Indioceanicola profundi: one gene and its partner. The main gene of each other region encodes a partner of the protein of the gene in region 2 in a complex. Links are inferred from orthologs where the notes say so. Each region holds a gene or a part of one and is shown on either strand. Other genes may lie near its edges.

Region 1 (14,803 bases), 1.1 Mb from region 2 along the record:
GGAAGGCCTTTGCATCCCGGCCGTAACATGACAATCTTCTGACAGCGACCGGGCGGGCGGCTCTCCATGGGCCGTCCGCCTGATCCGTTCATGGACAGCACGAAACAGCGTAGGCAGAGATGGCGTACACGCACTGGACGGTAGACGGGCTCCCCTGGGACCAGCTCGACCCCACGAAGGTCGATGCCGATATCCTGAAGGTCTGCAAGGCCGCGGCACTGGTGGAGTACAACGGCCATATCTATGCCGACCTGCTGTGCAACATCTTCCACGACGATCCCGCCTTCCAGCAGGTCGCCCGCGACTGGGCCGTGGAAGAGGTCCAGCACGGCGAGGCGCTTGGCCGCTGGGGCGAGGCGGTGGACCCGTCCTGGAACTTCCAGGAATCCGTCCAGCGCTTCCGCGACGGCTACAAGCTCGACACCAATGCCACGGAATCCGCCCGCGGCAACCGCTCCGGCGAACTGGTGGCCCGGTGCATCGTGGAGACTGGCACCTCCAGCTACTACACCGCCCTGGGCGAGGCCACGGACGAGCCGGTGCTGAAGGAGATCTGCCGCCGCATCGCCGCGGACGAGCTGCGCCACTACAAGCTCTTCTACGACCATCTGAAGCGCTATCTGGACAAGGAAGGGCTGGGCCGCTTCGGCCGCCTCCGCGTCGCCCTGTCCCGCATTAACGAGACGGAGGATGACGAGCTGTCCTTCGCCTACCACGCCGCCAACAACGGCGACGCGCCCTATGTGCGGGAGCAGGCCTTCGCCGCCTATTGCCGCCGCGCCTACAGCTATTACAAGCCGCACCATCTCGACCGGATGGTGGCCATGGTCTTCAAGGCCTCCGGCCTGAAGCCGCAGGGCTGGCTGCACGACATGGCCGCCAAGTTCGCCTACAGCCGCATGCGCAAGAAGGCTGAGAGCTTTGCCGACGCGGCGTAGGCTCAGGTTCCCTGCATGATCTCCAGCCGGTTGCCTCCGGGGTCGCGGACGAAGAACCGCTCCACCCCGGGGATCGGCCGCTCATCGGGCAGCATCTCGATCCCGGACCGGTCCATGGCGCGGCGGCAGGCTGCCAGATCGTCCACCGCCAGGCAGACATGACGCCTGCTGGCTCCGGTTCCAGCAGCACCGGCATCCTCCGCTGTCAGGTGTATCCGGAACCCCGGCAACTGGAACCACGTTCCCTCCTGCCGTTCCCGTGCCGTAGGCTCAACCAGTTGCGGCAACCCCAGCAGGTCCCGGTAGAACCGCACGGCCGCCGCCTCCGCCGCCCGCGGCACGGTGATCTGGACATGGTTCAGGCTAATGACGCGGAACGGCATGCGGAACCCTCACAGTCCGTAGGTCGCAAGAAGCGCAGCGCATTGCGACGACTTCCTGCCGGCTCGACCAACCGTCGTAATCCGCTGCGCTCCTCGCGCCCTACGGCAGATGCGGCCGGAACTCCTCCACCACGGCCTGGTAGATCTGCCGCTTGAAGGGCACGATCAGCCGGATCAGATCGTCCGGATGCACCCACTGCCAGGCATCGAACTCCGGATGCGCGGTGGCGAGGTCAATATCATCATCCCCGCCGGTGAAACGGCACAGCAGCCATTTCTGCTCCTGCCCCCGGAAGCGCCCGCCCCAGACCTTGCCCAGCAGATGCCCCGGCAGGTCGTAGCGATGCCAGCCGGCACTCTCGGCCACGATCTCGGCCTTGGCCGTGCCGATCTCCTCCTCCAGCTCCCGCAGCGCCGCCTCGCGCGGGCTCTCACCGTCGTCGATGCCGCCCTGGGGCATCTGCCAGGCATCCGGCGTATCCTTCCGCCGCCCGACGAACACGCGCCCCTGGTCGTTGATCAGCATGATGCCGACGCAGGGGCGGTAGGGAAGGAGTTCGGGATCGATCTTCATCGCGCGCTCGGCTCAACGGAAAGGGCAGGCCAATCTACACCAGCAGGGCTCGATTTTCAGGGCTCGAATCCAGCGAAAATCCTCCCGCACCGCACCTTCGCACTGCGGCAGCAACATCGCGACATATCGGGCCGATGCCATGCACGATCCCACCACTTTGCTGCGCTGCTTCGGACAGAAAATATGTCAGTAGCATTGACCTATTTTCATGGTTAGCATCGCCCATGTGACCAAGGGTGACCGGCCCGAAACGGATGGGGAGAAACGTGATGGCGCAGGCCGCGAAGCAGCTCGCAACCGTGTCCCTGGACGACAAGTACGCGCTCGAAAAGGGCCGGGTCTACATGACCGGCACCCAGGCGCTGGTGCGCCTGCCCATGCTCCAGCGCCAACGCGACATGGCGGCCGGCCTGAACACCGGCGGCTTCATCTCCGGCTATCGCGGCTCGCCCCTCGGCGCCTACGACCAGGCGCTGTGGCAGGCGCGGCGCTTCCTGAAGAATGGCAATATCCATTTCCAGCCCGGCGTGAATGAGGAGCTGGGCGCCACCGCCGTCTGGGGCAGCCAGCAGGTCAATCTGTGGGGCGGGGCCAAGGTGGATGGCGTCTTCGGCATCTGGTACGGCAAGGGGCCGGGCGTGGACCGCTCCATTGACGCCATCAAGCACGCCAACTTCGCCGGCACGTCGCGCCATGGCGGCGTGCTGGCCTTCGCCGGCGACGACCATGCCTGCAAGTCGTCAACCCTGCCTCACCAGTCCGACCACGCCTTCATCCATGCCTTCCTGCCGGTGATCAATCCGGCCGGGGTGCAGGAATTCCTGGATCTCGGCCTGATCGGCTGGGCCCTGTCGCGCTATGCCGGCACCTGGGTGGGCTTCACCACCGTCGCCGACACCATCGACACCACGGCCATCGTCGACATCGATCCGCTGGGCCTGGACATTGTGATCCCGCAGGATTTCGAGCTGCCGCCCGGCGGGCTGAACATCCGCCTGCACGACACGCCGCTGATCCAGGAAGCGCGGATGATCGATTGGAAGCTGGGCGCGGCCAAGGCCTTCGCCCGCGCCAACCGGATCGACCGCGTCGTCTTCGGGCATGAAAGGCCGCGCCTCGGCATCGTCACCATCGGCAAGTCCTACCTGGATGTCCGCCAGGCGATGGATGAGCTGGAGATGCCGGAGGAGATGGCGAAGGACCTCGGCCTCGGCATCTACAAGGTCGCCATGGCCTGGCCGCTGGAGCCCAGCGGCATCCGCGCCTTCGCCGAACCGGCCGAGCAGCTCATCGTGGTGGAGGAGAAGCGCCCCGTCCTGGAATCCCAGATCAAGGAGCAGCTCTACAACTGGGACCGCCGCCCCTATGTGGTCGGCAAGGAGGATGAGGAGGGCCGCCCCCTCTTCACCGCCAAGGCGGAGCTGTCGCCCATCGACATCGCCAAGGCGATCGCCGAGCGGCTGCTGAAATACGGCCCTAACGAGCATCTCTCCCGCCGGCTGGAGGCGATCGAGGCCCAGCTCCACCGCACCACGGCGGCGGCCACGGTGGTGCGGGCGCCCTTCTACTGCTCCGGCTGCCCGCACAACACCTCCACCCGCCTGCCGGAGGGGAGCCGCGGCCTCGCCGGCATCGGCTGCCACTACATGGTCACCTGGATGGGCCGGAACACCGACGTGTTCTCCCAGATGGGCGGGGAGGGGGTGCACTGGATCGGCCAGTCGCCCTTCGTGGAGGACAGCCACGTCTTCGCCAATCTGGGCGACGGCACCTATTTCCACTCCGGCATCCTGGCCGTGCGCGCCGCCGTCTCGGCCAAGGTGAACATCACCTACAAGATTCTCTACAACGACGCCGTCGCCATGACCGGCGGCCAGCCGGTGGACGGCACCCTGTCCGTCCACGACATCGCCCAGCAGTTGGATGCCGAGGGTGTGGCCCGCATCGTCGTGGTCAGCGACGGGCCGGAGAAGTACGGGATGGGCCAGGGCCTGCCCCACGGCACCAAAATCTTCCACCGCGACGAGCTGGACCAGGTGCAGCGCGACCTGCGCGAGGTGCCCGGCGTCACCGTGCTGATCTATGAGCAGACCTGTGCCGCGGAGAAGCGCCGCCGCCGCAAGCGCGGCAAGTTCCCCGACCCCGCCCGGCGCGTGGTGATCAACGAACTGGTGTGCGAGGGCTGCGGCGACTGCTCCACCCAGAGCAACTGCCTCTCCGTGGTCCCGGTGGAGACGGAGTTCGGCCGCCGCCGCCAGATCGACCAGTCCTCCTGCAACAAGGATTATTCCTGCCTGAAGGGCTTCTGCCCCAGCTTCGTGACGGTGGAGGGCGGCCAGCTCCGCAAGCCGAAGCCCGCCGCCAAGGGCGGGGCCGCGGCGGAGATGGAACTGCCGGAGCCCGCGATCCCCACGCTGGAGAAGCCCTGGAACATCCTGGTCACCGGCATCGGCGGCACCGGCGTGGTCACCATCGGCGCCATCATCGGCATGGCGACGCATCTGGAAGGCCGCGGCTTCACCGCCATGGACATGGCCGGCCTGGCGCAGAAGGGCGGGGCGGTGACCAGCCATCTCCGCATCGCGGAGAAGCCCACGGACATCCACGCCAACCGCATCGTCTCCGGCGGGGCCGACGTGCTGCTGGCCTGCGACGTGGTGGTGGCGGCCAATGCCGACAGCCTGTCCAAGCTGCGGGCCGGCCACACCCGCGCCGTGGTCAACACGGCGGAGGCGGTGACCGCCGCCTTCGTCACCAACCCCGATGCCCGCATCGGCGCCGACAATCTGGTGACCACCATCGCCCGCGCCGCCGGCAGCACCGACCAGGTCGCCTCCCTCGATGCCACGAAAATCGCCACCGCGCTCTGCGGCGACAGCATCGCCACCAACCTCTTCATGCTGGGCTACGCCTGGCAGCAGGGGCTGATCCCGGTCTCCGCCCAGGCCATCGAGCGGGCGATCGAGATGAACGGGGCGGCGGTGCGGATGAACACCGACGCCTTCCGCTGGGGCCGGCGCGCGGCGCTGGACCTGAAGGCTGTGCAGGACGCCGCCTTCCCGAAGGATGAGGGCCCCGCCGGCCTGCACGCCCACCGCAAGCTCTCCGAAACGCTGGAGGAGATGGTGGCCCGCCGGGTGGAGTTCCTGACCGGCTACCAGGACGCCGCCTATGCCCGCACCTATGGCGACTTCGTGGCCAAGGTGCAGGCGGCGGAGGCGGCCAAGACCCCCGGCCGCACCGACCTGACCCGCGCCGTGGCCCGCTACCTCTTCAAGCTGATGTCCTACAAGGACGAGTACGAGGTGGCGCGCCTCTACACCGACACCAAATTCCTGGACGGCATCAAGGCGCAGTTCGAGGGCGACTGGAAGCTGAAGTTCCACCTCGCCCCTCCGGCCACCGCCCCGCGCGACCCGGCCACCGGCCATCTGAAGAAGCAGGAGTTCGGGCCGCGCACCTGGATGATGTTCAAGGCCCTGGCCAAGCTGAAGCGCCTCCGCGGCACCCGCCTCGACCCCTTCGCCCGCAATCCGGAGCGGAAGCTGGAACGCCAGCTCATCGCCGACTACCGCGCGGTGGTGGAGGAGCTGTTGGCGGCCCTGTCCCCCGCCAATCACGCTCTGGCCGTGGACATCGCCAGCATCCCGGAGAAGATCCGCGGCTACGGCCATGTGAAGGACGCGCATCTGGAAAAGGCCAAGGCCGAGGAAGCCCAACTCCTCACCCGCTGGCGCACCCCGCCGACAGCAGTGGCCCAGGCGGCGGAGTAACCGTGGCGTCGCATTCTACGGCTCATCGCGTCCCGTAAATCGGAGCGTCGCATGCCGCTACGCTCCATGCGACCTACGGATCATCGCATCCCGTAGGTCGCAAGAAGGCTAAAGGCCGAATTGCGACACCCCACCCACCGACACCCCGCCCCCTACGGCTCACCTCGCCACGGCCGGGGCGGCTGGTCCGGAATCCAATCCACCGGATAAATCCCGGCCTTCACGAATTTCATGAAGCTGGACCAGGGCCAATCCCGCGGGTGGGCGACATGGCCATGGCTGACGGGATTCCAGTGGAAATAGTCCAGGTGGCGGTTCCAATCCTCCTGGTCGCGGATGCGGTGTTCCCAGAACCGGTTCTGCCAGATGCCTCGCCCACCCCGCGCCGTCTGCGCGGTCGCCTCGGCAGGGGGAAGCCCGCACCGGCGGCTGAAGCGGCTCTTGATGGCCTGCCAACGGCTGGAATAGGCCGCATCGCCGGGCGGCAGGGACCACAGGGCATGCAGATGGTCGGGCATGACCACACCACCATGGCGACGAGGTCGAACGGCCGCTCCTCCCGAACCTCCCGGATCACATCCCGCAGCAGGCCGATTTGGGCCGGGTCATGGAAGACGGGACGGCGACCGGCACAGACCAAAGTGAAAAAGAAGGTCTGCCCCTCGCTCAGATCCCGGCGATACCGCATCCCGCACCCCGGATAAGTAGAGATGCAAATCTATCTCACCCACCCGTAGGTCGCAAGAAGCCGAAGGCGTATTGCGACACCCCAAGCACCCGAACCCGTCGCATTACGGCTTCGCCTCCATGCGACCTACGCGTATCAACCGCCATCTCCCCATTTCTCAATCCTTCTTCCGTGACAACATTCCTATTCTCTGCCATCCTGCCCACGCCCCGCCACCCGGCGGGGCGTGTCTTGGTGAGTTGTGAAAACCGGGCGTCAGCCCCGCCACGCCGGAGCCGCCTTAACGCGACTCCCCCGGCCCCCCGTCTCCTTAGGTGCGTTGAGGGCCGGATATGCTGTGAAATCAATCGGGTAGGTGCCCTCCCCATGGTGCGTTAAGCGTTGCGTTAGTGTCGCCTTAGGTGCGTCAAGCGGTGCCTTTGTTGCGTTAAGGGGCGTGTGGCACGGTCCCGGCCGGCTGCCCCATGGTCAAACCGCACGCTTTGCGCTAAGCCAAGTCAACCGGAACAGTCGTTTCATCTGGAACATCCGTCATGACCACCGCCGCCGCCACCGCACTCCCCGTGACACTGGACGATATCCGCGAGGCCCGAATGGCCATCGCGCCGCATCTGGTGGCGACCCCCTGCATCCCGTCGCGCACGCTGTCGGACATCTGCGGGGCGGAGATCTGGGTGAAGTTCGAGAACCTCCAGTTCACCGCCAGCTTCAAGGAGCGCGGGGCGCTGAACAAGCTGCGCAAGCTGACGGCGGAGGAGCGGGCGCGGGGCGTCATCGCCATGTCGGCGGGCAACCATGCCCAGGGCGTCGCCTACCATGCCGGCCGGCTCGGCATTCCCGCCACCATCGTGATGCCGGAGGGCACGCCCTTCATCAAGGTGGAGCTGACGGAGGGCCACGGCGCCCGCGTCGTGCTGATGGGCAACACGCTGGTGGAGGCCGCGGCCGAGGCGGAGCGGCTGGCGCGGGAGGAGGGGCTGGTCTTCGTCCACCCCTATGACGACCGCGACGTCATCGCCGGCCAGGGCACCGTGGCGCTGGAGATGCTGGAGGCGGCACCCGAGCTGGACGTGCTGGTGGTGCCCATCGGCGGCGGCGGCCTGATCTCCGGCATCGCCACCGCGGCCAAGGCGCTGAAGCCCGGCATCCAGGTGGTGGGGGTGGAGGTGGAGGCCTATCCGGCCATGTACCAGGCCCTGCGCGGCCTGCCCATCGAGGTGGGTGGCGACACCATCGCGGAGGGCATCGCCGTCAAGAAGGTGGGCGCGCTCACCACCGAGATCGTGCGCGCCCTGGTGGACGAGGTCGTGCTGGTCCCCGACGAGGAGGTGGAGCGGGCCGTGGCCCTGTTCCTCAACATCGAGAAGACGGTGGCGGAAGGGGCCGGGGCCGCCGGGCTGGCGGCGGTGCTGAACCACCCGCATCTGTTCCAGGGCAAGAAGGTCGGGCTGGTGCTCTGCGGCGGCAACATCGACAGCCGCCTGCTGGCCCAGGTGATCATGCGCCAGCTCGTCCGCGAAAGCCGGCTGATCGCCGTGCGCATCGTGGTGCCGGACCGCCCCGGCGCGCTGGGCAAGATCACCAGCCTGGTGGGCGAGGCCGGCGGCAACATCATCGAGGCCATGCACCAGCGCCTCTTCACCACCGCCACCGTCAAGGCCACCGACATCGACCTGACCATCGAGTGCCGGTCGAAGAAGCACGCCGAGAAGGTGGTTCAGACCCTGCGGGAGAAGGGCGAGTTCAAGGTCAAGGTGCTGGCCGGCGGGGTGGAGTAGGGGCGGGCGGCCGCCCCCGGGGATCACCCGCGGCTGCGGGTGATCTCGATGCCGACGGCGGCGCACTCGGGGAAGGCGTCGAGCTTTTCCAGGCGGACGGTGGCGGTCTGGACCCGGCCATCCTCCAGCATGCGGCGGCAGATGGTCTCCGCCAGCGTCTCCAGCAGGTTCACATGCCGCTCGGCGATGATGGCGGCAACCCGCTTCAGCGCGTCCTCGTAGCTGACCACGGCGCCGATGGCGTCGCGCCCGTCGGCGGCCCGGTCCAGCACGCCCAGCTCCAGATTGACCCGCAGCCGCTGCGGCGTGGTCTTCTCATGCTCATAGATGCCCACCACCGCCGGCACCACCAGGTCGCGGACGAACAGCCGGGTCAGCGGGCGCGCGGCCAGAGGCTGCGGCTGCGGCTGCGGGGCCGGCTGGCCGGGCAGGCGGGCGGCCGGGTCGGTGATGCGGGCGAAGAGCGTATTCATTGTGCGCTGCATCTAGCACCGCGCCAGGGAGGGAACAAGGCCGCCGCGGCGGTGGGCTGGGTTGTGCGGGCGGCCCCGGGCCGGGTCAACTCCGCCAGCGGAGCGTGACGTCCTTGACCGGATTGCGGAACTCCCGCCCTTCCTCCCTGGCCCGGACCCACTCGTTCTTGAGCTGGTAGTACCAGCGGGCCTGGGTGTCGGCATCCTTGATCAGCATCAGCGACGGGTCGTGGCGCAGCCCCTGCTGCTGCATCACCACCACGTCCCGGTCCTGGCGCAGGAACTTGGCGGCGAAGGGGCGGAGCAGGGGCTTGGCGGCGCTGGCCCAGCCCATGGTCCAGTACATCTGGTTCGTCACCTCCGTCGCCATCGGCCCCAGCGGTGTCACGGTGGTGAGGTTGCAGACATGGTGCCTGCCGACCTGGATGTGTTCGATCCGGATGCCGGGAAGCTGGAACCGGATCTCCGTCTCCGGCGCTCCGCCCAGGATCTTATAGGCGGCGGAGTTGGAGGAGGGGCGGTGTCGCTTCATGACGAAGCCGAAGGGCGCTGGCCCGAACGCCTTCGCCTTCTCGTGCATGGTGCGCTCGCTGCGCCAGAACCAGCTCTTGTGCACATAGGGGCCGTGCGCCGGGTCCATCAGCCCGATCACCGCATGGTCCTGGAAGCAGGGGAACTCCATGGACAGCACCATGTTCGCCCCCCGCCCGTCGGCGAAGTGCGGGACCCGCGGCGGCTCCATCGCGGGCTCGCCCTCGCCCATCCAGATCCAGACATTGCCCTGCACCTCCCGCACCGGATAGCGGCGCACCTTGATGCGGGAGACATCCATCTGCTGCTCCGCCACCAGCGATGGGATGGCGGTGCAGGTTCCGCCCTGGTCGAAGCGCCAGCCGTGATAGCGGCACTCCACCTCGCGCCCGTCGAAGCGGCCGCAGGAGAGCGGGATGCCCCGGTGCGGGCAGATGTCGCGCAGCGCGAACACCTCGCCCGCCGCAGTGCGGCCCAGAAGCACCGGCTGGTCCAGCAGGCTCTTGGCCCGCATCGTTCCCGGCTTCAGCTCCTGGCCGGGCAGGGCGAAGTACCAGATGTCCTGGAGAAGGAAGTTCGGCTCGGCCACGGGACATGCTCACTGGGGTGCGGGGGCGGTCGACGCTTTGAAGCATCAAATGCCGCGCCTGTCACGCCCCGGCCTACGATGTTCAGCCCTCGACCCAGGCGATGCGGAGCACGTTGGTGTTGCCCGGCGTGCCGAAGGGAACGCCGGCGGTGATGACAATGCGCTGGCCGGCAACCGCCAGCCCGTCGTCGGCCGCCAGCCGCTGGGCTTTCTGCACCATTTCGGGGAAGCTGTGGATGTCGGAGGTCTGCACCGCATGCACGCCGAAGGACATGCAGAGCCGCCGCGCCGTCTCGATCCGGCTGGTCAACCCGATGATCGGCACGTCCGGCCGCTCGCGGGCGGCGCGCAGGGTGGTGGAGCCGCTGGTGGTGTATGTGGCGATGCAGGCGGCCTTGATGGTCTGCGCCACCTGCCGGGCCGCCGCGGTGATGGCGTCGGCGGTGGTGCTCTCCAGGTCCGGGTGGCTGGCATCCACGATGGATTTGTAGAGCGGGTCCCGCTCCACCCGCTTGGCGATACGGTCCATCATGGCGACGGCTTCGACAGGGTACTGGCCCGCGGCGGTTTCGGCGCTCAGCATCACGGCGTCGGTGCCGTCATAGACCGCGGTGGCCACGTCGGATGCCTCCGCCCGGGTCGGGGTCGGCGCGCTGATCATGCTTTCCAGCATCTGGGTGGCGACGATCACCGGCTTGCCCGCCATGCGCGCCTCCCGCACGATCCGCTTCTGAATGCTGGGAACGTCCTCCGGCGGCATCTCCACGCCCAGATCGCCGCGGGCCACCATGACGCCGTCCGACAGCTCCACGATCTCTTCCAGGTGCTGGATGGCGGCCGGCTTCTCCATCTTGGACAGCAGGGCGGCGCGGCCGGCGATCAGGCGCTTGGCCTCGGCCACATCCTCCGGCCGCTGCACGAAGCTCAACGCGATCCAGTCCACCCCGATATCCAGTGCGAAGTTCAGGTCGCTGCGGTCCTTCTCGGTCAGGGGGGAGATGCCCAGCACCGCGTTGGGCACGTTCACGCCCTTGCGGTCGGAAATCCTGTTGCCGACCACGACCTCCGTTTCCGCATATCCCTCGCCATGGGACAGGACCCGCAGCCGCACACGACCATCGTCGATCAGCAGTTCGGTGCCGGTCTCGATTGCCTCGAAGATTTCGGGATGGGGCAGGCAGACGCGGGCGGCGTCGCCTGGCGTGCGATCAAGGTCCAGCCGCAACTTCTGTCCGGGCTTCAGCGCGACCGAGCCTTCCTGGAAGGTGCCGACGCGCAGCTTCGGCCCCTGCAGGTCGGCCATGACGCAGATCGGTCGGCCCATCTCCTGCTCCACCGCCCGGATCATCTCCAGGCGCTGGGCATGCTCCTCCTGTTTGCCATGGCTGAAGTTCAACCGGAACACGTCGGCGCCGGCCTGGAACAGGGCGCGGATCATTTCCGGATTGCTGGAGGCGGGTCCCAGTGTGGCGACGATCTTGGTCAGTCGCTCACGGTGAAGGGCGGTAGCGGTGCGCTTCATCTGGAACTCATCCTCCTCTGGGGGACGGGTGGGCTCGGTCCCATTCTTGGGCACCGAGGCCGGTACCGTCATGTAGTGAAATTACATGAAATTGATGATGGCTGTGTTACCAAATCGGCAGCGCTCCCGATCATGCAGGTCATGGGCGGGAAAGCAACCGGATGGGTCAACACGAGTGGCGCGGATTTGACGCCGGCCAATCCGGCGGGCCGGATTGCCGCGATGCGGCGGAGTGCGCTAGAACCGATTCATGCCGCACAGCCCCGACAGAACCGTCGAAAATCCGCCCGTCCCCGCGCTGCTGGGCCCGGACGATCCGCCCGCCGTCACGGAGCTGAATCCGGACGGCGCCGCACCCGCGCTGCTGGTCTGCGACCACGCATCCAACAGCGTCCCGCGCCGCCTTGCCAATCTCGGCCTGCCCGAGTCGGAGCTGGCGCGCCACATCGGCTGGGACATCGGGGCGGCGGACGTGACGCGGGAACTGGCCCGTCTGCTGGACGCACCAGCCGTGTTGTCCGGTTATTCCCGGCTGGTCGTGGATGTGAACCGCCTGCTGGACCATCCCACGCTGATCCCGCCGGTGAGCGATAATACCGTCATCCCCGGCAACACGAACCTGAGCGAACATGACCGGCAGCAGCGGCTGGCGGCGCTGTTCCAGCCCTACCATGACCGCATCGCGGTGAGGCTGGCGACATGCCGGGCGCGGGGCGTGGTGCCGGCCATCATCAGCGTGCACAGCTTCACCCCACGGCTGCTGTCCGAGGGTTTCGACCGGCCCTGGCATATCGGCATTCTGTGGAACCGCGATCCGCGCATCGCCGTGCCGCTGATGGCGGCGCTCAGGGCGGAGGGGGATCTGGTGGTCGGGGACAATGAGCCCTACACCGCACGCGGCGCTATGGGCTACACCATCAATACCCATGCGGAGCCGGCCGGATTGCCCTCCGTGATGCTGGAGATCCGGCAAGACCTGATCGATACGGAAGCGAAGGCTGCCGCCTGGGCCGGCCGACTGGCCCGGCTGTTCCAGCCCATCCTGGCGGGGCCGGAGCTGCGTGAGACGCGGCTCTATTAGCCGGGGGCCGCCCGTTGTCATCGCGCTGCGGCCGCCGATATGCTGAAGCCCGTCATTCCTGGGAGGACCACATGGACGAGAAGACCCGCACCGAGCTGGAGGCCGCCGCTTTCCGCCGGCTGGTCCAACATCTGCGCGAACGGTCGGATGTGCAGAACATCGACCTGATGAACCTGGCCGGCTTCTGCCGCAACTGCCTTTCCAAATGGTACCGGGCCGCGGCGGAGGAGAAAGGGCTGGAGATGAGCTACGACGAGGCGCGCGAGATCGTCTACGGCATGCCGTACGAGGAGTGGAAGACCAAGCACCAGAACGAGGCCACGGACGCCCAGAAGGCGGCCTTCGCCAAGTCCAGCCAGGGCGCGCACTGACGGCACGCATTTGTCTCCCGCGCAGGCTTGGACTCAGCTTGCGCGGGGCGGCGCGTCTGGATATGGTCCCCGGCCTGCATGGGATCATCCGAAAGAGGAATACGAATGTCCGAGGCACCGACGACCGCCGATGTCGGCGGCATTGCCGGCGAGCGCCTGCGCTCCTTCATTGAGCGCATCGAGCGTCTGGAGGAGGAGAAGAAGGGTATCCAGGACGACATCAAGGACATCTTCGCCGAGGCCAAGGGCACCGGTTTCGATACCAAGGTGATGCGTCAGATCATCCGCCTCCGGAAGATGGAAAAGAACGACCGGCAGGAGCTCGACGCCCTGCTGGAGCTGTATATGGCCGCACTCGGCATGGAATAACGGACAGGGGCCGCACCGGAAAACCGGCGCGGCCCTTCCGCTTCCAGCCTGCGGCCCTGTCATGGCCGCAGGCTTCCGGATGGCAGACCTGCTCGGGCTCAATCCCGGAACTACGGGACCTGCCGGCCCTTCCTACCGCGGGCCGGTTGCAAGCCCCCTTACCGTGAACAGGCCACCACGCTTGCCTTCCTACCTCTTATGAGGGTAGGGGAAGAGAGGGGTGGGGCATCCGCCTTGGCAGGCATGCCGGGTCTTTACGTCCGGCATCGCCGTGGCGCACTGTCCCTTGCCAGCGGCATCTGCCGATATGCCGGTTCCGTTCACTTCATTCCGGGGTTCCATGGCCGTCCTGGACGTCCGCCCGATCTTCTACGTTATCGGCTGCCTGCTGCTGGTTCTTTCAGTGGCCATGCTGGCGCCTCTGGCCGTGGATCTCGCCATCGGCCACAGCGACTGGCAGGTGTTCGGCGTGTCCTCGGCGCTGTCCCTGTTCTTCGGCGTGCTGCTGATGCTGACGAACCGACAGGCGGACATCAGCCTGAACCTGCGGCAGACCTTCGTCCTGACCACCGCTGCCTGGGTATCGGTCTGTCTGTTCTGCTCGCTGCCCTTCATGTTCTCCGAGGCGCGGCTGGGCTTTGCCGATGCCTTCTTCGAAAGCATGTCGGGCCTGACGACCACCGGCGGGACGGTGATGACGGGGCTGGGCAACCAGCCGCCGGGGCTGCTGCTCTGGCGGTCGTTGCTGCAATGGCTGGGCGGCATCGGAATCGTGGTGATGGGCATTGTCATCCTGCCCTTCCTGCGGGTCGGCGGAATGCAGCTCTTCCGCTCCGAATCCTCCGACAAGTCGGACAAGGCAATGCCGCGCGCCACCGATCTGGCGCTGGGATTCGGCTGGATTTATCTCTCCCTGACCGTAGTCTGCGCGGTGCTGCTGGTATTTGCGGGCATGAGCGTGTTCGACGCCGTGAACCATGCCATGACGGCGGTAGCGACCGGCGGCTTCTCCACCCAGGACGCCTCCGCCGCCTACTGGGAGGAACCGGCAGTGCACTGGATTCTGATCGTCTTCATGATCTCAGGCAGCCTGCCGTTCGTCCGCTACATCACCCTGGTCCGGGGAGATGCCGTGCCGCTGCTCCGGGACAGTCAGGTCCGACATTTCCTGATTCTGCTGGTCACCATCAGCCTGGCCCTGACCGCCTATCTGCATGTCGAGGCCGGACTGGAAGTGGAGCAGGCTTTGCGCCATGCCTCCTTCAATGTCGTATCCATCGCCACCACCACCGGCTATGCGCTGGGCGATTACACGCTGTGGGGGCCGGGGCCGGTGACCTTGTTCTTCCTGCTGTTCTTCATCGGCGGCTGCACCGGGTCCACCACCGGCAGCGTGAAGATGTTCCGGTATGAGATTCTGTGGCTGGCCCTGCGCACCCAGATCAATCGGCTGTTCAGTCCGCGCCGGGTCCTGGCGCTGACCTATAACGGCAAGCCCGTGGACAGCGACGTCATCATCTCGGTAATGAGCTTCGTCTTCGTCTTCGTCGGGTTGCTGCTGATCCTGTCGGTGCTGATGGGGCTGACGGGGTTGGACTTTGTCACCTCCATCTCCGGCGTGGCGACGGCGCTGAACAATGTTGGTCCCGGTCTCGGCTCCATCATCGGCCCCGCCGGCTCCTTCGCCCCGCTGGAGGATGAGGCCAAATGGGTCCTCTCCCTGGCCATGCTGC
Region 2 (14,747 bases):
CGGTGCCGTTGACGCCGACGACCAGGATGACGTGCGGCTTCTTCGCGGCGTCGATCACCAGCGGCTGCGCCACCGGCTGCACCAGCTTGGTGACCTCCTCCGCCAGATATTCGCGCACCTCCTGCGGGCTGACCTCCTTGCCGAAGCGGGTCTTGGCAAGGCCAGCGGTCAGCTTGGCCGCCGTGACCGGGCCCAGATCGGCGCGGATCAGCAGCTCCTCCAGCTCCTCCAGCGCCTCGTCATCCAGCTTCTTCTTGGTGAAGATGCCGGTGATGCCCTCCGTCAGGCGGGAGGTGGATTTGGAAAGGCCGGACTTCAGCCGGGCGAACCAGCTCTTCTTCTCCGGCCGGTCCTCATCCTCGGGCAGTGCCGGGGCGGGCGCCGGGGCGACCTGTTCCGGTTCCGCAACGAAGCCGGCCTGCTCGGGCGTGACTTCGGGGGTGTCGTCGGCAGCAACGGTGCCATCCGCACCTTCCCCGTCGTCCTCGCGAAGGTCGGGACCCAGAGCCGCAGGCTCCGGCGCTCGGGACTCCTGGGCCTCGGCTTCCGCCGGGGTGACGACTGGAGCAGCAGTCCCGGCCGGAGTCTGCTCCTGCTCCGGCGCGGCAATGTCATGCTCCTCCGCCGGCGTGGCGGGGGCCTGCTCTTCCGGGCGCTTGGCCTCTTCCGGTTTCGGCTGCGCTTCGGGCTTCTTCTTGCGGAACCAGTCGAACATCAATCCTCGACCACAGCGGTGAGCCTGTCCCCGTCAACGCCGGTGAGGCGGCAACGGACAATGGTGCCGGGGGCATGATCGCCATCCACCCGCACCTCGGCAAAGCCGGGGGTGCGGCCGGTCCGGCCCTTTTCGATCAGCACGTCGGCAATGGCGCCGACCTGTGCGGCCAGATGGCGGGCCACGGCGGCCTGTCCCGCCGCGCGCAGCCGCGCCGCACGCTCCTTGCGGACGGGGCCGGGCACCTGGGGCATTCTGGCGGCCGGGGTGCCGGGGCGCGGGCTGTAGGGGAAGACGTGCAGCCAAGTCAGCCCGCACTCCTCCACGATGCGGAGGGAGTTCTGGAACATCTCCTCCGTCTCGGTAGGGAAGCCGGCGATGATGTCGGCCCCGAACACCATGTCGGGGCGCAGGCGGCGCGCCTCGGCGCAGAAGCGGATGGCGTCGGCGCGCAGATGCCGCCGCTTCATCCGCTTCAGCACCATGTCGTCCCCGGCCTGGAGCGACACATGCAGATGCGGCATCAGCCGCGGCTCCTCCGCGATCAGGCGCCAGAGGTCGTCGTCGATCTCCACCGCATCCAGGGAGGACAGGCGCAGGCGCGGCAGCTCCGGCACCAGGGCCAGCAGGCGGCGCACCATCTGGCCCAGCGTGGGCTTGCCCGGCAGGTCGGGGCCGTAGCTGGTGACGTCCACGCCGGTCAGCACCACCTCGCGGTAGCCGCTCTCCACCAGGGCGCGGACCTGGGACACGATCTCCCCGATCGGCACGCTGCGCGAATTGCCCCGGCCATAGGGGATGATGCAGAAGGTGCAGCGGTGGTCGCAGCCATTCTGCACCTGGACGAAGGCGCGGGCGCGGCCCTCCATCCCCTGGATCAGGTGGCCGGCGGTTTCCTTCACCGACATGATGTCGTTGACGCGCACCCGCTCGGTCGCACCGGCGCCGAAATCGGCCCAGGGCTGGGCGGTCAGCTTGGCGTCGTTGCCCAGCACATGGCTCACCTCCGGCATGGCGGCGAAGCTGTCCGGGTTCACTTGGGCGGCGCAGCCGGTGACGACGATCCGCGCCTCCGGCCGGTCGCGGCGCAGCTTGCGGATGGTCTGCCGCGCCTGCCGCTCCGCCTCCGAGGTGACGGCACAGGTGTTGACGATCACCACATCGTCCAGCCCGGCGGCGCGCGCATGGTTGCGCATCACCTCCGACTCATAGGCGTTCAGGCGGCAGCCGAAGGTGACCAGCGTGGGGCCGGCGCCATCCTGCTCGATCACCGGCGGCCCGCCCTCGCCATCGGCGTGGATGTCTTCGCGCTCGCGCAACTGCGTGGCCTCGGTCATGCCGCCACCTCTTCCACGGCCAGCAGCGTGTCCGACAGCTCTCCGGTGAAGGAGGTCGCGACCGGGCCGGTCATCAGCACATGGCCGTCCTCGCGCCACTCGATACGCAGGTCGCCGCCGTCCAGCCGGATGGTGGCCTTGCGGCCGGTCAGGCCGCGGCGGGCGGCCGCCACCAGCACGGCGCAGGCGCCGGTGCCGCAGGCACGGGTGATGCCGGCCCCGCGCTCCCACACCCGCATGCGGATCAGTTCGGGCGACAGGACCTGCGCCACCTCGATGTTGCAGCGCTCGGGGAAAATGGGATGGTGCTCCAGCCCCGGCCCCAGGGCGGCAAGGTCCACGGCCTCCGCATCCGGCACGAAGAACACGGCGTGCGGGTTGCCCATGTTCACACAGGTGGCCCCGTGCAGCGGGCCGGCGGACAGGGGAACGTTCAGCGTGTCCACGGCTTCCGCCAGCGGAATCCGGTCCCAGTCCAGCCGGGCCGGGCCCATATCGACGGTGACGCTGCCATCCGCATTCTCGCGGCTTGCCAGCAGGCCGGCAGTGGTCTCGATTGTGACGGCCTCTGCCCCGGCCTCGCGCGCCAGCAGGCGGGCGACGCAGCGCGTGGCGTTGCCGCAGGCGCCGCTTTCGCTGCCATCCGGATTCAAGATGCGCATGAAGGCGTCCGCGCCCGCGTTGCGGGGCGGTTCGATGAGGATAAGCTGGTCGAAGCCGACGCCGGTGCGACGGTCCGCGATGGCGCGGGCCTGCGCAGGCGTGACGGTAAACCGGTCCTCGCGGGCATCGAGAACAACGAAGTCGTTGCCCAGCCCGTGCATTTTCAAAAATCGGCGCGCCATGATGCGCCCTTATATGGCGATGCGGGGGTGAAGGTAAACGGGCGCTGGCGGCGGGGCGGGAATGCGCCGGGAGGATTGGGGCATTCCTGTGACGATGGGCACTGCGCGCGCCAATATGGTATGAGAACTGTTTGAACCCGGCGGGAAGGCCCGGGACCAGGTTTTTCGGGAGGAGGCGGCGATGCCGGCCTGTGCAGCGCGTATTGACGATCGGGCGGCGCCCACGCCCCTGTGGAAGGAGATGCGGCGGGAGGCGTTCGACGGCGGCCTTGCGGAACCTGCCCTGGCCCGCCTGTTCGAGCGGCTGATTCTGCGCCATGACGATCTGGACGGCGCGCTGGCCGACCTTCTCTCCGCCAAGCTGGCGGGGGAGGTCGGGGCCAACACGCTGTACGACCTGATCCGGCAGGCCCTGGCCGACGAGCCTTGCCTGGTGGAGGCCGCGGCGGTGGATCTGTCCGCCGTGCGCGACCGCGATCCCGCCGCCGCCGGTCTGGTTCATCCCTTCCTGCACTTCAAGGGCTGGCAGGCGCTGCAGGCCCACCGGGTGGCCCATCACTATTGGCAGGCCGGCCGCCACTGGATCGCGCACCATCTGCAGAGCGTGGTGGCGGAGCGGTTCGGGGTGGACATCCACCCTAATGCCCGCATCGGCGTCCGGGTGCTGATCGACCATGCCACCGGCGTGGTGATCGGGGAAACGGCGGTGGTGGGCGACGATGTCTCCATCCTCCAGGGCGTCACGTTGGGCGGCACCGGAAAGGAGTGCGGCGACCGGCATCCCAAGGTGCGCAACGGCGTGCTGATCGGGGCCGGAGCCAAGATCCTGGGCAATATCGAGGTCGGCATGTGCGCCAAGATCGGGGCGGGCAGCGTGGTGCTGCATCCGGTCCCGGCCTACAGCACCGTGGCCGGCGTCCCCGCCCGCGTCGTCGGCCGCCGCGCCAACGAAGTTCCCGCCCTGAACATGGACCACTCCCTGCCGGAAGCGGCCTTCATGGAGAACGGGGCGGGCATCTGACCTGCTCCCGTATCAGCGGGCTTCCGCCGTCATCGGCTGCGTGCAGAGGTCCAGATCGTCCGGGGCAGGCGCCCAGGTCTGGGTCTTGCCCAGCAGGGTCACGTATTTGTAGCCACGCACATTCAGGGTCTCCGGCCCCTCAATGACGATCCGGGCATTATAGGTGCTGCCGGTGGAGGGATCGTAAACCCAGCCATCCTCCCAGGTGTCGGGGCCGTCCCATTCCAGCCCCCACAGGATGACGGCTCCGCACAGTTCCCGGCTGCGTAAATCGGGGTCGGGATTGTTGATGTCCCTGGTCTGGCCCTCGGGATAGACGCTCTTGCGCGCCCACATCAGCCGGCCGCACAGCTTCCCGCCCTCACAGGCGAACAGCTCCACCGCCGCCTTGCCGCCAGGCTTCATCCAGATGCCGGCGGGCACCTGCGGTTCGGCCTGGGCGGAGGCCGGAAGAAGTCCCGCCAGCAGGGCGAGAAGGGGCGCGCAGAGCAGCCGCGAAGCGGCGCGGGCCGCCCATCCGCCGCGCCGACGTTGCACCGCATGCGCCGCGGCCTTATGTTCCTGCGGTCCTTTGAGGTGACCGCGCTCCATGACCGACCTGTCCCACATCCGCAATTTCTCCATCATCGCCCATATCGACCACGGCAAGTCCACCCTTGCCGACCGGCTCATCGAATTCTGCGGCGCCATCGAGGCGCGGGAGATGAAGGCGCAACTGCTCGACAACATGGATATCGAGCGGGAGCGCGGCATCACCATCAAGGCGCAGACCGTCCGGCTGAACTACAAGGCCAAGGACGGCAAGACCTACCAGTTGAACCTCATGGACACGCCGGGCCATGTGGACTTCGCCTATGAGGTCTCCCGCAGCCTTGCCGCCTGCGAAGGCTCCATCCTGGTGGTAGACGCTTCACAGGGCGTCGAGGCGCAGACCCTGGCGAACGTCTATCAGGCCATCGACGCCAACCATGAGATCGTGCCCGTCCTGAACAAAATCGACCTGCCCGCGGCGGACATCCCCCGTGTGAAGCAACAGATCGAGGACGTGATCGGTCTCGACGCCTCCGACGCGGTGGAGGTGTCGGCCAAGTCCGGCATCAACATCGAAGGCGTGCTGGAGGCGATCGTCACCCGCCTGCCGCCGCCCAAGGGCGATGCGGACGCCCCGCTCCAGGCCCTGATCGTGGATAGCTGGTACGACCCCTATCTGGGCGTGGTCGTGCTGGTGCGCGTCATGAACGGGGAGCTGAGGACCGGCCAGAAGGTGCGCTTCATGGCGACCGGCGCCACGCGCGAACTGGACCGCGTCGGCATCTTCGGGCCGAAGAAGATGCAGATCGACCGGCTGGGGCCGGGCGAGATGGGCTTCATCACCGCCGCCATCAAGGACATCCGCGATACCAAGGTGGGCGACACCATCACGGATGAGAAGCGGCAGGCGACCGGCATGCTGCCCGGCTTCAAGCCCAGCATCCCGGTGGTGTTCTGCGGTCTGTTCCCGGCCGACGCCGCGAACTTCGAGGATTTGCGCGACAGCCTGGGCCGTCTGGCGCTGAACGATGCCAGCTTCCAGTTCGAGATGGAGAGCAGTGCCGCGCTGGGCTTCGGCTTCCGCTGCGGCTTCCTGGGCCTGCTGCATCTGGAGATCATCCAGGAGCGGCTGGAGCGCGAGTTCAACCTGGACCTCATCACCACCGCGCCATCGGTCGTCTACCGCATGCACATGACCGACGGCACGGTGAAGGAGCTGCACAACCCGGCCGACATGCCCGATCCCATCCGGATCGACCGGATCGAGGAGCCCTGGATCAAGGCCAGCATCATGCTGCCGGACGAGTATCTAGGCGGCGTGCTGCAGCTCTGCACCGAGCGGCGCGGCATCCAGAAGGACCTCACCTATGTCGGCGGCCGGGCCATGCTGGTCTATGAGCTGCCGCTGAACGAGGTGGTGTTCGACTTTTACGACCGGCTGAAATCCATCTCCCGCGGCTATGCCAGCTTCGATTATCTGCTGGAGGAGTATCGGGAGGGCGACCTGGTCAAGATGTCGATCCTGGTGAACAACGAACCGGTCGACGCGCTGTCCATGATCGTCCACCGCACCCAGGCCGAATATCGCGGCCGCCAGCTGGTGGAGCGGCTGAAGGACCTGATCCCCCGCCACATGTTCAAGATCCCGATCCAGGCCGCCATCGGGGCCAGGGTCATCGCCCGCGAGACTATCGCCGCGATGCGCAAGGACGTGCTGGCCAAGTGCTATGGCGGCGACATCAGCCGCAAGCGCAAGCTTCTGGACAAGCAGAAGGAAGGCAAGAAGCGCATGCGCCAGTTCGGCGAGGTGGAAATCCCGCAAAGCGCCTTCATCGCCGCCCTGCGCATGGGGCAGGAGTAGAACGGAAACGGGGAGCGCCGGCACAGCGCTCCCCGTTCCTGCTTCAGCGGTCCGTTACTTCGTGCCGAACAGCCGGTCGCCGGCATCGCCCAGGCCGGGGACGATGTAGGCGTTCTCGTTCAGATGACTGTCCAGCGCCGCTGTGAAGACCGGCACGTTGGGATGCGCCTCATGGAAGACGCGGACCCCTTCAGGCGCCGAGACCAGCGCCATGAAGCGGATCTGCGCATCCAGCACGCCGTGACGGTTCAGCACGTCCACCGCATGCGCGGCGGAATAGCCGGTCGCCAGCATCGGATCGACCAGGATGAACATGCGGCCGGCCGGGTCCGGCAGCTTGACCAGATATTCCACTGGCCGCTTGGTCTCATGATCGCGGTAGAGGCCGATATGGCCCTCGCGCGCGGCCGGCACCAGCTCCAGCAGCCCTTCGGCCATCACCAGCCCGGCCCGCAGGATCGGCACCACGGCCAGCTTGCGCCCTTCGATCACCGGGGCGTCCATGGACACCAGCGGCGTCTCGATCCGCTCCGTCGTCATGGGCAGGTCGCGGGTGATCTCGTATCCCATCAGCAGTGCGATTTCCCGCAGAAGCTGGCGGAACCCCATGGTAGAGCGCGATTTGTCCCGCATGTGGGACAGTTTGTGCTGGATCAGCGGGTGATCCAGGATGAACAGGTTCGGATGATCGTGATGGGTGCGCATGTCCGCCCGGCAGTCGAAATGGTCGGTCCTGCCGCACGATAGCGGATCGCTCCCGCCACGTCAGCCGCTCCCGTTGCCGTCCTCCGGCGTTTTACGCCGCAACGACCGCAGCCGGCACGGGAGCAGCCTCCTGCGCCTCCACCTGCCCGGCGGTGACGACGGCGAGGCCCAGCAACAGCGTCGCGCCGAGCGCCGCGGCACGGGCCAGCATGGCCTCCCGACCCTGGCGGGTGACGGCTATGGCGCGCGCGCGGTTCCGGCGCTGCGGCATGGTCGGGTGATTCCGGATCATCTCTGCCCCTTTCCCGAAAGCGTTCTGCATCTCGCTTCCTTAACCGGACGGGGCAGCCCTGCGTTCCCACAATGGACGAGAGGGCTTTGCCCATGGCGACATCGCCCCTAGCTTTGGAGTGGATTGACAAAGACGAACGAAGCGAAGTTTCCCGCCCATGCGCCCCTCTGGCCTGCCGACCACCTATGCCCGCCCCGACGTGAACCGCCTGGGGGAGATCGGGACCATCCGCTCCCTGCTGCCCTATCTCTGGCCGCAGGGTCAGGGATCGATCAAGGCGCGGGTCGTGACCGCGTTGCTGTTCCTGGCCATCGCCAAGGCTGCCAACGTGGTCATTCCGATCCTCTACAAGGGCGCGGTGGATGCCCTGTCGGGAGAGGGCGGCGATCTGGCCCGCACGGCGGCGGAAAATCCCGCTGTGGCCATCCCGGTGGGCTTCATCCTGGCCTATGGCCTGGCCCGCGTGCTGTCCCTGGGCTTCGGGGAGCTGCGCGATGCCGTGTTCGAGCGGGTCAGCCAGCGCGCCATGCGCCAGGCGGCGCTGAACACCTTCCGCCATCTGCATGCGTTGTCCCTGCGCTTCCATCTGGAGCGGCAGACCGGCGGCCTGTCCCGGGTGATTGAGCGGGGGACCCGCGCCATCGACAGCATCCTGTCCACCATGCTGTTCAACGTGCTGCCCACATTGCTGGAGATCGCGCTGGTCACGGTGATCCTGTGGCGGATGTTCGACTGGCGCTTCGCGCTGGCCACCTTCGTCACGGTGGCCGGCTATATCGCCTACACCATCACCGTGACCAACTGGCGCACCCGCATCCGCCGGCAGATGCTTGAAGCCGACACCAAGGCCAACGCCAAGGCCATCGACACGCTGCTGAACTACGAGACGGTGAAGTATTTCGGTAATGAGCGGTTCGAGGCGGAGCGGTACGACAAAGCCCTGCACGCCTATGAGAACGCGGCTGTCCGTACCCAGTCCTCCCTGTCCCTGCTGAATGTGGGACAGGGCTTCATCATCGCCGTAGGCGTGGTGGTGGTGATGTGGATGGCGGCCAGCGGCATCGTGGCGGGCACGTTGACCATCGGCGACTTCGTCCTGGTGAACACCTATCTGCTGCAGCTCTACCAGCCGCTGAACCTGTTCGGTTTCGTCTACCGGGGCATCAAGGAAGCCCTGAACGACATGGAGAAGATGTTCGAGCTGATGCAGGTGGACCGGGAGGTGCAGGACCCGCCCGGAGCACAGCCCCTGCGCACCCTGGGCGGGGAGGTCCGGTTCGAGGACGTCTTCTTCGCGTACGATCAGCGCCGTCCCATCCTGAAGGGCATCGATTTCACCGTACCCGCCGGCCGCACCGTGGCGGTGGTGGGGCCGACCGGGGCGGGCAAATCCACCCTGTCCCGCCTGCTCTACCGCTTCTACGACGTCACCGGCGGCTCGATCCGGATCGATGGCCAGGATATCCGCGAGGTGCGGCAGGATTCCCTGCGCGCCGCCATCGGCATCGTTCCCCAGGACACGGTGCTGTTCAACGACACCATCCGCTACAACGTCGCCTACGGCCGCCCCGGAGCCTCGGACGAGGAGGTGGAGCGGGTGGCAGCCAGCGCCCAGATCCTGGACTTCATCCGCGCCCTGCCCGACGGCTGGAACACAGTAGTGGGAGAACGGGGCCTGAAGCTGTCGGGAGGCGAGAAGCAGCGCGTCGCCATTGCCCGGACCCTGCTGAAGGACCCGCCCATCCTGATCCTGGACGAGGCCACCAGCGCGCTGGACACCCATACGGAACGGGAAATCCAGGCGGCATTGACGGAAGCCAGCCGCGGACGCACCACACTGGTGATCGCCCACCGCCTTTCCACCATCGTGGATGCGGATGAGATCATCGTGCTGGATGCCGGCCGCATCGTGGAGCGCGGCACCCATGACGGCCTGCTGGCCCGCGGCGGGGCCTACGCGGCGCTGTGGGCCCGGCAACAGGCCGCCGGCAAGCGCGACGCCGACGGCGCTCCGGAAATTGCGGCCGAAGACGCCGCGGCGGAGGAGGCCGGCCCAGCGTGACGATTCCGGTCGGGGATGGTTGAGAAGGGCAATCCCAACGGAAAACCGGAGGAAATCAGCATGCTAGGCATGAACCGCACCCTGTTGCTGGGCGCCGCCGCAGGCGCGCTTCTCCTCGGCGGCCAGGCCCTGGCGCAGACCGACGCCACCCCGCCCCTGGAAGCCCGGCCGGCTGCGCCGGCGGTGACCACGCCGCAGGGCACCTCCACCGACCCCGCCATGACGCCCGACACCGTGGGCGACGACCGCACGGCCATAGCCTCTCCCCAGGGGCTTCAGGCGGGGATCGCCGACATCGACCTCGACGATCTGGACGACATGGACGTCTACAGCGCCGAAGGGGCCGAGATCGGCGAGATCGATGAGCTGATCCGCCGGAACGGCGAGGTGTTCGCCGTGCTGGAGGTGGATGACGGCTGGTTCAACTGGAACGACCAGGAGGTCCTGGTGCCGCTCCACATGTTCGAGCGCACGGAGCAGGGCCTGCGCCTGCCGCTGACCGAGCAGCAGGCCAAGGAGCTCCGGGAGTATTCCCGCATGGACGGCGATGAGCGTATCAACGACGACCAGGGCACCGTGGCCGAGGTCCTGGGCATCCAGTAACGCCGCACATCCGCGCGCATGAAGGGCCGGTCCCTCCGGGAGCCGGCCCTTTTTCATGTCCCGGTCGCCGCGGCCACCACCTTTTCGGAGCCGCCTCACGCGGCCTGCAGAGCGCCTGCCGCGCTTTGAAACGCAGCGCCGGTCCCGAACGGGGTGCGGCGCTCCCCCATTTCCCGCTGTGACATGGTCCCTGGGCCGGGAATGCGCGCCTCCCCGCCACGTTCATTCTACAGGGACCTGCATAGAAGGCCGGCCGCGAAACGCATTCGGAAGCCGGCACGAGGACCCGCCTGGGCGCTTCCCGCGCCCACAGCGGAGGACGCGAACATGGAGCCACCGCGCCAGATCATGGCGGACCGGCTGGCGGCATTGGATGGGTTGCGGGGCATTGCCGCCCTGCTGGTGGCGCTGCTGCACTTCAAACACTTCGGACCATGGTTCGAAGTGCCGTGGCTTGGCGGGACGCAACTGATCCAGAAGGGATATCTCTGGGTCGACCTCTTCTTCGTGCTCAGCGGATTCATCCTGGCCCATGTCCATGCGGGCGAGTTCCTGGACGGACCCGTCCGATGGAACCGGGTGCGGGGCTTCTGGTGGGCGCGGTTCGCGCGGGTCTATCCGCTCCACATCGCCACGCTGGCGCTGCTGATCGGGCTGGTCGCCACCGGGATGGTCGAAGGCGGCAACAGGTCGGTCGGGCGTTGCTATGATCCCGGCAATCTGGCGGCTTCCGTAGTGCTGCTGAACGCCTGGGGGGTCACAGACGGGCTCTGCTGGAACGTGCCGTCCTGGTCCATCAGCGCGGAGGCCGCGGCCTACGCCCTGTTCCCCTGGCTTGTGCCGCTGGTGATGCTGGTTCCGCGGGGCTGGCATATGGTGCTGCCGGCCGCCTGCATCGGCACGCTGACCCTGCTGGCGGAGGGGTTGGGACAGGGGCGACTGAATCTGCACCATGATTTCGGCGTGGTCCGCTGCCTGCCCTCCTTCATTCTCGGCATCTGGCTGTTCCGCGAATGGCGGAGCGGCGCGCGCTGGCTGCGGCTGGTGCAGACCGATACCGGCTGCGTGCTTGCGGGCGCCACGGTGGCGCTGCTGATGCATCACGGCGTCCATGACGAGCTGACCGTGGCGGCGATGGCGCTGCTGGTGGCGGGACTGTCCGGCAACCGCGGGTCCGCGGGGCGGGTCTTCGGCTCCCGCCCCCTGGTCTGGCTCGGCAGCATCTCCTATGCCGCCTACATGCTGCACTGGCCGTTGCTGCTGGTGATGTGGGCTCTGTTGCAGGCGTGGTTCCCGGGGCAGGAAAGCTCCCCCGGCTATCTGGCCGAGATCGCGCTTTACGCCGTCTTCTTCACCCTGCTTCTGGCGGTCTCCGCGGCGAGCTACCGGCTGGTCGAAGTGCCCGCCCGCCACTGGCTCCGCACCCACAGGCCCGGCGCCGGCCTGTCCTTCCGGGCGTAAGGGCTTCTTCCGCCCAGGCTGTCTGGGGCCTGCTCAGCCGGCGTCGGCTGCCACCAGATCCGCCTCGCCATGACAGACCACCCGGTTCCGTCCGGTGCGCTTGGCGCGGTAGAGGGCCTGGTCGGCCTGGTCCACCAGCTCTTCGAGCGGCGTATGCAGGGTTGCTTCGGCCAAGCCGAAGCTGGCGGTGACGTGCAGGGTGCCGCCGTCGGCGAGTTGCACCGGCAGCGCCTCCAGGTCGGCGCGCAGGCGTTCCAGCACGAACAGCGCTTCCGGCGCGGTCGTGTCCTTCAGCAGGATCAGGATTTCCTCGCCGCCCATCCGAAAAGCCTCGTCGAAGCTGCGGATGCCGCGGTTGATGGCCCCGGCGGCGGCCATCAGGACCCGGTCGCCGGCCTCATGCCCGTAGGTGTCGTTGACCGACTTGAACTTGTCCAGGTCGCACAGGGCCACGCAGAAGGGTCTGCCCATGCGGCGGAAGCGGTTCAGTTCCCGCTCCAGCTCCTCATGCATGCCAGTGCGGTTGCGCAGGCCCGTCAAGGGATCGATGCCGCTGCCGGCAATGCTGAACGCCTTCTCGAACCGGCGGCACTGGGCGATGAAATCCTCGAACTTCTCCACCACCGACTCGTACGCCGGCAGGGTCAGCCGGTCGCCCTCGATCGTGCGGGCCAGCATCAGCCGGGCCATGCGGTGAAGCTGTTCGTGCAGATGGACCAGCCGGTCCACCGCCGGCTGCTCCGTCAACTCGGTGTCGCGGATGCGGCGGACCCAATCCAGGAAGGCCGTGGGCGGCGTCACCGCCTCCACGCCCGGCAGGCCGGACTCCGCATGGAAGAACACCGCCCGGTGCCAGCGGGTCAACCAGCGCAGATGTTCATCCACCACGGGGCCCAGGCTGGCGGCCGTGCTGGAACTGCTGTGCGGGACGGGGCTGGACATGACGGATCAGGTCCTTGTCGAATGCTGACCCATCCAGTTTAGCGCGATTTTGGGTTAATTCATACTCTATCGGAGCGATGCACCGCTCCGGCTGCGGAGGTGCGTCACCCCTGCCACACCCAGCGCCGCCTCGCCTCCTCCAGCGTATTGGTGCGGATCGCCTCGCGCACGTCCCGCATCAGGCGGTTCATGGTGTGGATGTTGTGCAGGCTGACCAGCGACATGGCCAGCAGCTCCCCTGCCTTCAGCAGATGGTGGATATAGGCGCGGCTGTAGGTGCGGCAGGCGTGGCAGCCGCAGCTTTCATCGATAGGGGCCGGGTCCTCGCGGAACCGGGCATTGCGGAGGTTCAGCCGCTCCCCCTTCGCGCCGGGCATCAGGGCCCAGCCATGGCGGGCGATGCGGGTGGGGCTGACGCAGTCGAAAGTATCGATGCCGAGCTTCACGCCCTCGAAGATGTCGACGATGCCGCCGATGCCCAGCAGATGGACCGGCCGGTCGGGATGGACATGCGGCATCGCCATGGCCACCACCTCCACCATCTGGTCCTTGTGCGCGCCCAGGCTTCCGCCCACGGCAGTGGCGAAGAAGGGCCGGCTGGCGGTGTACTCAGCGCTTTCCTTGCGCAGGTCCGGATAGATGCCGCCCTGGATGATGCCGTACATGGCCTGGGGCATGCCGTTGGCGCTGATCCCCCCGCCGCGCTCGAACTCCGCCAGGCTGCGGTCGCCCCAGCGATGGCTCATCCGCATGGAGCGGGCGGTGTAGTCGCGGTCCACATGGAAAGGCGTGCACTCGTCCAACTGCACGATCAGGTCGGCGCCCAGCTTGCGCTGGATGTCGATGGACCGCTCCGGCGTCAGGAACAGCTTCTCGCCGTTCGTGTAGCTGCGGAAGGTCGCCCCCTCCTCGGTGATCTTCAGCAGGGTCTTCTCGCGGGCGGTGCTGCGGCGGCCCTTCACCTCGTCCGCCACGCTGCCATGGCCCATGGCGAAGATCTGGTAGCCGCCGCTGTCGGTCAGCATCGGCCCGTCCCAGCCCATGAATTTGTGCAGCCCGCCCATTGCGGCGACCGTGTCCGCACCGGGCTGGATCATCAGATGGTAGGTGTTGGACAGGATGATGTCCGTCTGCTCCGCCCGGAGCTGCTCCGGCGTCACACCCTTCACGCTGGCCTTGGTGCCGCAGAAGATGAAGTTGGGCGTCTCGATGGTCCCGTGCGGCGTCTCCAGCCGGCCCGTGCGGGCGCGGCTCTCGGGATCGCGGTGGGTGATGTCGAAGGAAAAGCCGGGATAGGAGGTCATCTTATCGGTCTTGCCAGATGCGTAGGTCGCTCGGTGCGGATTGCGACGCCTTGGGGAGGGAGGATGCCGGTGCGGGACCATACAGGACGGGGCTTGGCCCGTCCCCTGCTTAAAGCGCCGCCGTCCCCGCCACCTGCCGTCCCAGCGCCCGGCGGGACAGGTACATGAAGGGCGTGTCCAGCACGGCCAGGGCGAGGCGCATCAGATAGGTGCCCAGGATGTAGGTGAAGACCAGCGCTTCCCAGCTCACCGGGGTCGGGGCGAAGACCACCCAGGCCAGCACGCTGAAGACGATGTTGTCCACCAGACTGGAAATCGCGGTGGAGCCGGTGTTGCGCAGCCACAGATACCGCCCGCCCGTTGCCGCCCGGATGCGCTGGTAGACCCAGACGTCGAAGAGCTGGCTGGTCAGGTAAGCTGTCATGCCGGCCGCGAACAGGGCCGGGGCCGGGGTGAACAGGGCGGCGATATGGTCCTGCATCGGCAGCGCCCATTCCATCTCCGCCCCAGCCTGCGCCGGAGTCATGGGCGAGAAGCCCAGCGTCACGATCATGAAGACCGTGAACAGCAGGTAGGCCGCGAAGCCCAGGAACACCGAGGTGCGCGCCGCTTCCCGCCCGAAATGCTCGGTCAGTATGTCGGTGGCGAGATATGTCGAGCCGAACAGCACCGTGCCCATGGCGACCGGATGGTCGTAGAAGCCGAACTGGACAGGCTTCAGCACCTCCACATTCGCGCCGATCACGGCCACGGCGATGTAGAGATACAGGCCCGCGGCCCCGAACAGGCGGCCCATCAGGAGGATGGCGCCGAAGCACAGCAGGGCCTGACCTAGGAGCAAAAACTCCGGCGGGATGCCGTTCAGGAGCTGGATCAGGGCTGCGGGAGAGAGCGACATGGAACCGGCTCGGGCTGGGGCGCGGACGCGCAAACGCATGCGGCCCCGCGGGTGAGCGCGGGGCCGGATCAGCCCGTCAAGCGGATCGATGCGTCAGCGAAGCTGGGACGCGCCTGTATCAGGCGGCAACGTCGTCCTGCTTCTTCGCGATCGCCTTGGCGATCTGCTTC

What was found.
Region 1: the proteins of dapF (region 2) and DOL89_RS11155 are in contact, whole or in part, in a solved structure (PDB 5YGU), measured with the Escherichia coli proteins. The link is inferred for Indioceanicola profundi from one-to-one orthologs.

The regions. Positions count from the first base shown.
Region 1 is NZ_CP030126.1:2,327,121-2,341,923, reverse strand. The notes cover bases 159-3,056. They hold DOL89_RS11155 (RNA pyrophosphohydrolase), read right to left. Parts: upstream 1,896-3,056; coding sequence 1,422-1,895; downstream 159-1,421. Other genes in these bases: DOL89_RS11150 (indolepyruvate ferredoxin oxidoreductase family protein), read left to right, coding at 2,165-3,056; DOL89_RS11160 (VOC family protein), read right to left, coding at 941-1,321; DOL89_RS11165 (ferritin-like domain-containing protein), read left to right, coding at 159-938. Also shown: more of DOL89_RS11165, read left to right, coding at 120-158; more of DOL89_RS11150, read left to right, coding at 3,057-5,668; DOL89_RS11145 (REP-associated tyrosine transposase), read right to left, coding at 5,821-6,186; DOL89_RS11140 (threonine ammonia-lyase), read left to right, coding at 6,890-8,134; folB (dihydroneopterin aldolase), read right to left, coding at 8,158-8,619; DOL89_RS11130 (aromatic ring-hydroxylating oxygenase subunit alpha), read right to left, coding at 8,693-9,727; pyk (pyruvate kinase), read right to left, coding at 9,810-11,249; DOL89_RS11120 (N-formylglutamate amidohydrolase), read left to right, coding at 11,500-12,330; DOL89_RS11115 (DUF1244 domain-containing protein), read left to right, coding at 12,402-12,701; DOL89_RS11110 (DUF2312 domain-containing protein), read left to right, coding at 12,807-13,070; DOL89_RS11105 (TrkH family potassium uptake protein), read left to right, coding at 13,411-14,803. UniProt on the Escherichia coli protein: Master regulator of 5'-end-dependent mRNA decay.
Region 2 is NZ_CP030126.1:3,400,156-3,414,902, reverse strand. Bases 974-3,815 are described here. They hold dapF (diaminopimelate epimerase), read right to left. Parts: upstream 2,898-3,815; coding sequence 2,049-2,897; downstream 974-2,048. Other genes in these bases: cysE (serine O-acetyltransferase), read left to right, coding at 3,079-3,815; mtaB (tRNA (N(6)-L-threonylcarbamoyladenosine(37)-C(2))-methylthiotransferase MtaB), read right to left, coding at 974-2,052. Outside these bases: signal recognition particle-docking protein FtsY, read right to left, coding at 1-715; more of mtaB, read right to left, coding at 715-973; more of cysE, read left to right, coding at 3,816-3,918; DOL89_RS16275 (DUF2147 domain-containing protein), read right to left, coding at 3,931-4,527; lepA (translation elongation factor 4), read left to right, coding at 4,508-6,310; upp (uracil phosphoribosyltransferase), read right to left, coding at 6,365-7,015; DOL89_RS16260 (hypothetical protein), read right to left, coding at 7,107-7,307; DOL89_RS16255 (ABCB family ABC transporter ATP-binding protein/permease), read left to right, coding at 7,465-9,369; DOL89_RS16250 (PRC-barrel domain-containing protein), read left to right, coding at 9,430-9,972; DOL89_RS16245 (acyltransferase family protein), read left to right, coding at 10,300-11,433; DOL89_RS16240 (diguanylate cyclase), read right to left, coding at 11,467-12,375; tRNA guanosine(34) transglycosylase Tgt, read right to left, coding at 12,480-13,679; DOL89_RS16230 (queuosine precursor transporter), read right to left, coding at 13,789-14,577; rpmB (50S ribosomal protein L28), read right to left, coding at 14,696-14,747. UniProt on the Escherichia coli protein: Involved in the succinylase branch of the L-lysine biosynthesis and in the biosynthesis of the pentapeptide incorporated in the peptidoglycan moiety. Catalyzes the stereoinversion of LL-2,6-diaminopimelate (L,L-DAP) to meso-diaminopimelate (meso-DAP).